2 linked regions of the Saccharophagus degradans 2-40 genome follow. The protein of the gene in region 2 interacts with the protein of the main gene of each other region in a pairwise test. Links are inferred from orthologs where the notes say so. Each region holds a gene or a part of one and is shown on either strand. Other genes may lie near its edges.

Region 1 (5,066 bases), 690 kb from region 2 along the record:
ATCTAAGGTTATGCGTCCAAGTGCTACCTTTAATGCAGCAATCGATGCGCTGTAATTAAAAAATTACTGAATGAGTGTGTAAAGGGCTGGTAATCCAGCCCTTTTTTTTGCTTCTAGAAATTGAAATGCCAACATTGGGTCCACGGCAAAGCCTCCCAATATTGAGCGGGATTTCTAGATTTTAAGCGAAAAGGTGGGCTGCTTAACCGGGTTCGGTTTCTGCTATAGATTGCTCTACAGTAGGTTGCTGCTCACTGGTTTCGGGTAAGTCTGTGCATTGAATGTTTTTAGCGTGCAAACCTTTATCACCTTTTTCGATCTCAAAGGTAACGGGTTGGCCAGCTTTTAGCGTACGATAACCTTCCATTTCGATGGAAGAGTAGTGTGCGAAGAGGTCTTCTCCGCCGGCGTCAGGTAGAATAAACCCAAAGCCCTTAGCATTGTTAAACCATTTGACGGTTCCGGTAGGCATAGCTCGGTCCCTTTAATATTGATGCATTAACCCTTATTTAAGTAATCCATTGGGCACTTATTGTTATTACTGCAATCACGGTCCTCGCAATTGCACACTTTGTAACCAACTGTAACCTTATTGTCAAGTGCTGATGGTTATTAGTACAGATTTTTTAGATCGAAGTGCTTCAAATTTGTGAATTTTGTGGCGTATAGTTAATCTGGAAGTATGAATTTTCCGTAGGTTTGGATATCAAATGGGTAAACTTGAAAAACTTCTACTAACATTAAGTAAAGAGAGTGATGAAGACACCACTTTTGACGGTGGAGTCGCCGTACAGGCGGAAAAGCCTCGCTTAAAGCGGCCCCCAATGTACAAAGTAGTTATGTTGAATGATGACTACACGCCAATGGAATTTGTGGTTGAGGTGTTGGAACTCTTTTTTAGTATGAATCGTGAATCGGCAACAAGAATTATGCTTCGCGTTCATACAGAGGGAAAGGCTGTTTGCGGTGTGTTTTCGCGTGATGTAGCAGAAACAAAAGCGGCCCAAGTAAACCAATACGCAAAACAAAATGAACATCCGTTGCTTTGCGAGATCGAAGCGTCATCCGATGACGATTCGGACTAGTCTAACCAGCTCGAAGGTGCAGTAGCCCATGTTGAGTAAAGAATTAGAGTCCACATTAAATGCGGCATTCCGTGGAGCGAGAACCAAGCGTCATGAGTTTATGACGGTGGAGCACTTGCTCTTGGCATTATTAGACAACGAGTCAGCTTCTAGCGTGCTTAGGGCGTGCGGTGCTGACTTGGCGTTTTTGCGTCAAGAACTCTCTGAATTTGTGGATTCCACAACGCCACTTATTCCAGAAGATGACGACGAGCGCGAAACGCAGCCTACGCTGGGGTTCCAGCGTGTATTGCAGCGTGCTGTTTTTCACGTGCAATCGTCCGGTAAAAATGAGGTGACGGGTGCCAATGTACTGGTTGCCATTTTTAGTGAGCAAGAAAGCCAAGCTGTTTTTTACCTAAAACAGCAAAGCGTTGCTCGGATCGATGTGGTGAATTTTATCACCCACGGCATTTCCAAGGTTTCAGGTTCGGCCAGCCACGGTGTAGAGGGTGGCCACCAAGAGCAGCATGACGACGAAGCGTCGGGTGCCAGCGTTGGCGATGGTCAGCAGCAGCCGCTGGAATCATTCGCAACCAATTTAAATGAGCAGGCGCTGCTAGGGCGTATAGACCCGTTAGTAGGGCGTGACTCTGAGGTGGAGCGAGTAGTGCAAATTCTTGCTCGTCGCCGTAAAAACAACCCCCTATTGGTTGGGGAAAGCGGTGTAGGTAAAACCGCTATAGCCGAAGGCTTAGCCAAAAAGATTGTAGACGAAGAAGTGCCAGAGATATTGGCAAACAGTGTTGTGTACTCCTTGGATATGGGGTCGCTGTTGGCGGGCACTAAATATCGCGGCGATTTTGAGAAACGTTTTAAAGGGCTGTTGGCAGACCTTAAAAAACGCGAAGGCGCTATTTTGTTTATCGATGAAATACACACCATCATTGGTGCGGGTGCCGCATCCGGTGGGGTGATGGATGCATCGAATCTGCTTAAGCCCCTGTTAACCAGTGGTGATTTACGCTGCATAGGTTCAACCACCTTCCAAGAATATCGAGGTATCTTTGATAAAGATCGCGCGCTCTCTCGTCGTTTCCAAAAGATAGACGTTAACGAGCCAAGCGTAGACGATACCTACAAGATTCTTAAGGGCCTTAAAACGCGTTTCGAGAAGCACCACAACCTCAAATACACCGATACAGCCCTTAAGGCGGCTGCGGAACTCGCTGGCAAGTACATCAGCGACCGCTTTATGCCCGATAAGGCCATTGATGTTATTGACGAGGCGGGTGCCTTCCAGCAGCTGCAGCCTGAATCTAAGCGCAAAAAACAAATTGGTGTGCGCGATATTGAAGAAATTGTAGCCAAAATAGCGCGTATACCGGCCAAGAGTGTGTCGTCTTCTGATAAGTCGCTACTTGTTAAGCTTGAAGATACCTTGCGCATGACAGTATTTGGTCAGCATGAGGCTATTAGTACTATTACTTCGGCTATCAAGCTCTCGCGAGCAGGTTTAACCAATCACGATAAGCCAATTGGTTCGTTCTTGTTTGCTGGCCCCACGGGCGTTGGTAAAACTGAGTTGTGTAAGCAGTTGGCAACGGCAATGGGTGTAGAGCTGATTCGCTTCGATATGTCTGAGTATATGGAGCGCCACACGGTGTCGCGCCTAATTGGTGCGCCTCCAGGCTACGTAGGCTTCGATCAGGGCGGTTTACTCACCGATGCAGTAACAAAACACCCGCATTGCGTAGTGTTGCTTGACGAGCTTGAGAAGGCCCATCCAGACGTGTTTAACCTTTTGCTGCAAGTAATGGATCACGGTTCGCTTACCGACAATAACGGTAGAGCAGCGGATTTCCGCAATGTTGTGCTTATTATGACAACTAACGCAGGTGCGGAGGTGATGAGCAGGGCGAGTATGGGCTTTACCCATCAGGATCACTCAACCGATGGTATGGAGGCAATTAAAAAGGCCTTTACACCAGAATTCCGCAACCGAATGGATGCCATTATTCAGTTTGGGCCGCTTTCACTCGAAGTTATTCGCACTGTAGTGGATAAGTTCTTGATGGAGCTGCAGTCGCAGTTGGATGATAAGAAGATTACGCTTGAAGTTACTGATGAGGCGCGTGACTGGTTGGCCATTAACGGCTATGACGAGAAGATGGGGGCACGCCCAATGGCTCGTATTATCCAAGAGCACGTGAAGAAACCTTTGGCTGAAATGGTGCTGTTTGGTGCGCTTTCGGAGAAGGGCGGTACAGTGCAAATAGCGGTTGTCGACGATAAGATCGTTATTGAGGCAGAAGAGGTGTTGGTGGCGAGTTAGCCGCGCCTTTAAATTTTAGGCACAAAAAAGCCCGCTAATGGTTAACCAGTAGCGGGTTTTTTATGGAGTTTCGTTCGCTGTGTCTAAATTAGCGGGCGCGGTATGTAATACGGCCTTTAGATAGGTCGTATGGAGTCATTTCTACTTTGACTTTATCGCCAGTAAGAATGCGAATGTAGTTCTTACGCATTTTGCCAGAGATATGCGCAGTAACAACGTGGCCATTTTCTAATTTGACTCGAAATGTGGTGTTTGGAAGCGTGTCGATGACTTCGCCTTCCAGTTCAAAATTGTCTTCTTTTGCCATCCGGCACTAACCTCTACCTTTGCGGGGTGTGATTTTGGAGGCGGCATTTTGCCTGAAAAGGGCGAATAAGCCAAGCAGCATTCGGCTTTGAAAGGAAATGAGCCATAAAATAAACCTTTATGGCTCATTTGAGAGAGGTTATTGCGCGGGTTGTTGTGCTTGTGTTTTAGCTTTGGTCATGTCACCCGCTTTGATGTAGAGCATATTGTCGGGGTCAAAGTACCTTTGCATGGTTTTTTGAACCTGCTCAGGGGTTAGCGCAAGCAATGCCTGCTCAAACTTTTTATCTTCTAGAACTGAGCGTTTGTAAAATACTTGATCTGTTAACATTTGTACCAAGTTTTTATCTTCTGAGCGCGCTACGTGGTTGCGCTGCACAATGCCCGATTTTGCGTTCTTAATTTCTTCCTCGGTAAAGCCTTCTTCAAGTAAGCGCGCTAGTTCCTCTTTAAAGCCTTGCTCAATGTTATCGAGGTTTTGCGGTGCGCCAATGGCGTAACCCCAAAAAGCAGCGCGTGGGCTAAGTTTGGAGGGCGAAAGTGACGCGCCGGCGCCGTAACTCCAGCCTTCTTTTTGTCTTAGACGAGTGGCCAAGCGGCTATTAATAAAACCGCCGCCAAATACGTAGTTGCCTAGCGTTAATGCGGGTACATCCTCGTGATCGGCTTGTATTTCGTAGAGGTTTACAGCTAAGAAAATACCGTTTTCTTTGTCGGGGGTATCGAATACGGCTGGCGTGGTGTCGATGGCGTTGTAATCTTCAACGATATGTACATACGGCGTATCATTTTTCCAGTCGGCAAATTGTGCTTCTAATTCTTTTAATATCACTTCGGGTTCAACATCGCCAACAACGGATACAATCATATTGTTTGCGCTAAAAAACCGGTTGTAATATTCGATAAGTTCGTCGCGACTGTATGAGTTTAAGCTATCGATACTCTCTTGCAGTGTTGGGCTGTAGTGCGGGTGCCCCTTATCTACTGGCAGTAGGCGGCGAGAAGCTTCTGTTTGCGCAATGGTATTAGGGTCTTGCAGTGAGTATTCAAGCGAAACTTTGGTGGCGGATTTAATTACATCGAGCTCCGACTGAGGGAAGGTTGGGTTTTTCAAACCTTCAGCCAGCAATTGCAATGCGGGGATGAGGTTTTCTTTATCGGTTTCCATCCAAGCCCATGCGCTACCAGGGTTGCTGCCGTAGCCCGCGTAGGTTTTTAATTTGTCGAACTGATCCTTCATTTCTTCGCGGGTGTAGTTTTTTGTACCCTTGTCGAGCATTTGGCCCACAATGCCGGCATAAGCTTGGGTGTCGGTTAAGCTTTCTAGAGTGCCGTAATTAATTTGAATATTGAGGCGCACC
Region 2 (5,456 bases):
GCGGCGTGCAAATGGTGTTCGTCGATACCCCAGGAATTCACCTCGGTCACGATAAAGCTATTAACCGGTTTATGAACAAGTCGGCGTCGTCTGCCTTAGCCGATGTGGACACGGTAGTGTTTGTGGTAGATAAACAGCACTGGACTCCGGAAGATGAACATGTGCTTTCGCAAGTAATAAATGTTAAGTGCCCAGTTATTATCGCGGTGAACAAGGTTGACCAGCTAGAAGATAAAAATAGCATCTTACCCCATTTGCAACGGCTTGCAGAAAAGCTACCTAAAGCCGAAATTGTGCCTATTTCTGCATTAAAAGGGCAAAATCTCGACCGTTTAGAAGCTCTCATTAAAAGCTATTTACCTGAAGCAACCCATTTTTACCCAGATGATCAGATCACCGATCGCAGTTCGCGATTTATGGCTGCAGAGATAGTGCGTGAAAAAATCACTCGTCAATTAGGTGCTGAGCTGCCATACCAAATGGCCGTGGAGATAGAAGAGTTTCAGCACGAAGGTACGCTAATTACCATTCACGCGCTTATTTTAGTGGAGCGTGATGGTCAAAAGCGTATATTAATTGGCGATAAAGGTGAAAAACTAAAAGCAATTGGCTCTCAAGCTAGGGAAGATATGGAGAGACTGTTTGATTGTAAAGTTATGCTCAAACTATGGGTTAAGGTTAAGTCGGGCTGGTCGGACGATGAGCGTGCTCTACGTAGCTTAGGTTATACAGACTAGAGCCTTGTAGGCTTGCTTACATGAGTACTTACATGAGTGATGATGTAACAGATAACGCCTACATTCTTCACTCACGTGCGTACACGGATTCGCGAATAATCATTGAGTTTTTTACAGAAAATCATGGGCGCGTAGCCGGTATATTTAGGTTGCCAAGTAAAAAACGCCACTTTAAACCCCAGCCTTTCACACTCTATACCATTCACTGGCGTTGGGGAGCTGAGCTTAAAACCATTTTGTTTTTAGACCCCATTGCCAACGCCGAAGCTTTGGTGGGTAAAGCTTCCTACTGTGGCCTATATCTTAATGAGCTAGTTTTGAGGCTGTTAAGTAAGGAAGACCCCAGCCCAGAAATATTTGCTGCGTATAATGCAGCGCTTAAAGGGTTAGTTGGTGGCCAAGAGCTAGAGGCGCCATTGCGGCATTTTGAGTTAGGTATTCTTGCAGAGCTTGGTTACGCGGTTGATTTCGACTTCGACAGCTCTGGCAATCCCATTGCTGCATCAAACAGTGTTGCTTACTTGTTTAAAGTGGGGGAGGGGTTTTCACTTTATTCTGTTGGTCAAAAGCAAGTTGGGCACGTATATAGCGGTGCTGTATTGCGTGATATATCGGCTCGCAACTTTTCTAATACCCCAGTAAAAAAGGCTGCTAAGCAGATTTGTCGGGCTTGCCTTGCGCCGCTGTTGGGCGCAAAGCCATTGAAATCCCGAGAGCTATTTTTATAAGATCGCAGTGTTAATCGTCACTAAAAAGCACGTCTATATCGTGTTCTTCCGCCCATTGCAGTAAGTTTTTTATCTCCGCTTCTAATAGTTGTATTTCATTCGCTAAATTGTTGTACTTGTTTTTTTGCAGGTTTTTATCAATCTGTTCGCTTATGGCTTTTAGTCGTGGCACACCACAATAACAGCAGCCTCCATGCAGTTTATGTACTGTTTCTTGCAGTTCATCAAATTGCTTGTTTTCGTACTGTGTACGGCTTTTGTGAAGCACATCGGGTAGTGTTTCTATAAGCATTGAAAGCATATCGCCGGCCAGGCTAGGGTTTTGGTTGGTAAGGCTTAGGCCTAGCGCACGATCTACAATGGCGGCAGCTTGACTATCTGTTGCGGGTTGATTCTCACCGGTTTTATCGGCGTTAGGTGAGTGCTCAATTAATGCGCTTGCAACAGGTGCCGGGTTGGTGGGCGCAATCTTGGTGGCAATAGTTACATTGGTCCAGCGTTCAATAACATGGCGCAATTCGCTTTCGCTCACGGGCTTGCTTAAACAATCATCCATGCCTGCGAGTAATAATCTGGATTTTTGCTCGCTGACTGCATGGGCGGTAAGTGCAATTATGGGTGTTCGTGGGCCGCTTGTTTCAAGTTCACGAATATGGCCGGTAGTTTCAATACCATCCATAGAGGGCATTTGAATATCCATTAGAATCAAATCAAAATGGGAATCTTTTATTTGGGCAATTGCTTGTTCGCCACTTTCCACAGGCGTCACATTAATGTTTAACCCTTTAAGCAGCTCTGTTACAAGTTTTAAGTTAGCGGGGTTGTCATCTACCGCAAGTATATTCACCTGTTGCTGTTCAAGCGGTTCGTGCTGGTGAAGATAGGTTCTACTTTCAATATTCTCAGTAGCTACAATTTCTAATTGTTCGCAAATGGTTTGATGCAGCTTGTTACAAAAAAGTGGTCTATTAATAAATAGGCTATTGGTGCCGGCTAGGTGTGGCTCTAGTATGCGTTGAATACTGCTTGGAGCCAAAATAATTACAGGAATATTGAAACGATGGTTTAGCTGAGTCACGTGTTCGCAAATACGCAGACGATCGAATGTTTTGATATCAATCATGCTATCGATAATTGCTATATCTACTGGCTCGCTATTACTAAAGAAGCTTATTTGAGGTTCAATGTCCTCCATCTCGCCAGTCTCGCAAACTTTTGCCCCCCAACCGGTTAGGTAGTGGGTAATTTCCATTCGCCCCATATTACTGTGATCGAATACTAGCGCGTGCACGCCGCGCAAAGTGCCCGCTAAATAGGTTTGTTTTGCACTCGCGCTCGGGCTTCTACCTAGGGTGCTTGTAAACCAAAATGTGGCCCCTTTTCCTAGGGTGCTTTCTACACCTATAGTGCCATTCATTCGGTCCACAAGGCCTTTTGCGATGGCCAAACCTAGGCCGGTACCGCCGTGTAGCCGGCTTTCACTCGAATCCAACTGGGTAAACGGGTCGAATAGTCGCTCCTGTTGATCTTGAGATAAGCCTATACCGCTATCGGTAACTCTAAACTTTAAAGTGAATTGATTCTCAGAGCTTTGGTCTTTGCTAACGCCCAGTAAAATATAGCCAACATCTGTAAATTTTATGGCGTTGGAAACCAGATTGCTTAGCACCTGCTTCAAGCGAAGCGGGTCGCCAAGCAGGTTTTCGGGTACATCGTGGTCAATAATGGTGAGCATGCGAATATTTTTTTCATTCGCAGCGGGGGTTTGTAATTTAAGGGTGTCTTCAATTAATTGGCGTATTTTAACTGGCTTATATTCCAGAGTAAGCGTACCTATTTCTAAGCGTGAAAAGTCTAGAATATCGTTGATAATGGTGAGCAAGCCTTTAGCAGACTCTTCTATAGTGGTGAGGTAGTCTACTTGCTGGTTATTCAGCTCAGTTTTACGAAGAAGTTCGGAAAAGCCCAATATCCCGTTTAGGGGGGTGCGTATTTCGTGGCTGGTGTTTGCCAAAAACTCACTTTTAACTCGGCTGGCTTGCAGGGCAGATTTGCGCGCTATATCCAATTCTATATTTTGTATTTCTACCGTTTCTAGTGTTTCACGCAGTTCATGTGTGGATTGATCTATATTAAGTTGAAGTTCGTCATTGGCGGATTTTTGCAGTGCGCCAAGACGGTTAATATTAGAGGCTAGGTCTTTAAATACTGAGGAGGGCTCGATAGTAATGCTTTTTTCGAAATTACCCTTAAGAAAATCTCTTAAGCCAGTTTCAATTTTTTGCAAGGGTGTGGCAAGGGCATCGCGGAAGCGTCGCGCAAAGTAGAATGTTAGAAACAAACACAGTGAGCCAGCAAGTAATATTGTAATAGTGCCTTGATACTCGCTAATAGCCCAGCTGCGTTTATCTATAGCAATTATCACCCAGAGTGGGGTGCTACTTTGTAAGTTAGATTTTTTGAGTGGAAATGAATAGATAAGAGAATCTTCGTGAGTCCACTGCGATTCTACGCCTAGTTGGGTTTGATAGCTGTGTGTACGTAAAGGCAGGCCGTAGCTTGCGATTTGTTGCCCTGTAGCACTGCTTACAACAATCGAACGATAATCGCCTGTGGCGAGCAAAGCATTGGCCGCTTCGGCGAAGGGGTTTGTGCTCGCTTTATTGGAGAATACAACGCTGTTTAGTAGCTCGGTAGCTAGGTGTTTGTTGTTGCTAAATTGGTCTTCTATGTGACTTTTTTGTAGATAGAAAAAAGTGGACGCCAAAATAAAGCAGGCCGCAAACACAGGTACTGTAATGAGACGAAACAATTCCGTTTGAACTGATTGAGATTTCATTTATTAAAAACCTAAGCTATTAATAATAATCGGTGTATATCTCGTACCGCGACTTAGCGGGCCGGTGAAATTGATAGGCGATTGTATAGCTGTTTATTGCAAGCGCAAAACATATATAAGAATTAACGCAGCTATCAAAATAGACCCAAGTGTAACTGTTTTACTCAGTTAAGTGGGATTTTGCTCATTTGTAGAGGAATATCTAGCTGTTATTACACAAAGCCTAGGGGAAATAACCCGATTTTCGGGTGGCGATACCCCTTTAGTTGTTAGCCGAGTATAATGCCGCGTTAATTTGTAATGTGTATGTGTAAACAGGCGTTTTGTTTACTTGAAGTGCCCCAAAAATTGTTTTTTGGCGCTCTCAATGGTTGACACATTACGCAAATACAATTTGCACAGAGCCTGCCGGATAAAAGAGATTTTTTCGCACTATGGAATACCCCACAATAGAAGCAATTATTGGGAATACCCCCCTTGTTCGTTTACAGCGCCTTCCTGGTTGCGAGAAAAATACAGTTTTAGTTAAGTTGGAAGGTAATAACCCTGGTGGGTCCGTCAAAGATCGGCCTGCACTCTCGATGATTCAGCGCGCAGAAGCCGCTGGGGCAATAAAACCAGGCGATACGATTATTGAGGCTACCAGTGGTAATACAGGCATAGCCTTAGCAATGGTGGCTGCTGTTAAGGGCTATAATATGATCCTTATTATGCCCGATCATATGACAGAAGAGCGCAAAGCGGCAATGACGGCTTATGGTGCTAAGCTTATCTTGGTGTCCAAAGCCGAGGGCATGGAGGGCGCAAGGGATTTGGCGCAGGCGATGGCATCACGCGGTGAAGGGGTGGTGTTAGATCAATTTAGTAATACAGATAATCCTCTTGCTCATTTTACTGGCACTGGCCCAGAAATTTGGCAGCAAACCGGCGGTACGGTTACTCATTTTGTAAGCTCGATGGGTACTACGGGCACCATAGTGGGCACCTCTAAGTTCTTAAAAAGCCAAAACCCGAATGTACAGGTGGTCGGTTTGCAACCTGCAGAAGGAGCGGCTATTCCCGGTATTAGAGCATGGCCACAAGAGTATATGCCGACTATTTTTACCGATGAAAATATTGATAGCGTTGTGCAAATGTCACAACAAAAAGCCG

Evidence for each region.
Region 1: the proteins of SDE_RS11725 (region 2) and clpA interact in binary tests that used the Escherichia coli proteins (3 or more experiments, as listed by UniProt). The link is inferred for Saccharophagus degradans 2-40 from one-to-one orthologs.

The regions. Positions count from the first base shown.
Region 1 is NC_007912.1:2,153,919-2,158,984, forward strand. The notes cover bases 740-3,756. They hold clpA (ATP-dependent Clp protease ATP-binding subunit ClpA), read left to right. Parts: upstream 740-1,113; coding sequence 1,114-3,399; downstream 3,400-3,756. Other genes in these bases: clpS (ATP-dependent Clp protease adapter ClpS), read left to right, coding at 740-1,085; infA (translation initiation factor IF-1), read right to left, coding at 3,488-3,706. In the rest of the region: SDE_RS08810 (NADP-dependent isocitrate dehydrogenase), read left to right, coding at 1-55; cold shock domain-containing protein CspD, read right to left, coding at 203-472; more of clpS, read left to right, coding at 711-739; SDE_RS08835 (M16 family metallopeptidase), read right to left, coding at 3,845-5,066. UniProt on the Escherichia coli protein: ATP-dependent specificity component of the ClpAP protease. It directs the protease to specific substrates. It has unfoldase activity. The primary function of the ClpA-ClpP complex appears to be the degradation of unfolded or abnormal proteins.
Region 2 is NC_007912.1:2,844,845-2,850,300, reverse strand. What follows is about bases 1,276-4,682. They hold SDE_RS11725 (response regulator), read right to left. Parts: upstream 4,305-4,682; coding sequence 1,476-4,304; downstream 1,276-1,475. Other genes in these bases: recO (DNA repair protein RecO), read left to right, coding at 1,276-1,465. Outside these bases: GTPase Era, read left to right, coding at 1-737; more of recO, read left to right, coding at 758-1,275; cysteine synthase CysM, read left to right, coding at 4,739-5,456. UniProt on the Escherichia coli protein: Member of the two-component regulatory system UvrY/BarA involved in the regulation of carbon metabolism via the CsrA/CsrB regulatory system. Phosphorylates UvrY, probably via a four-step phosphorelay.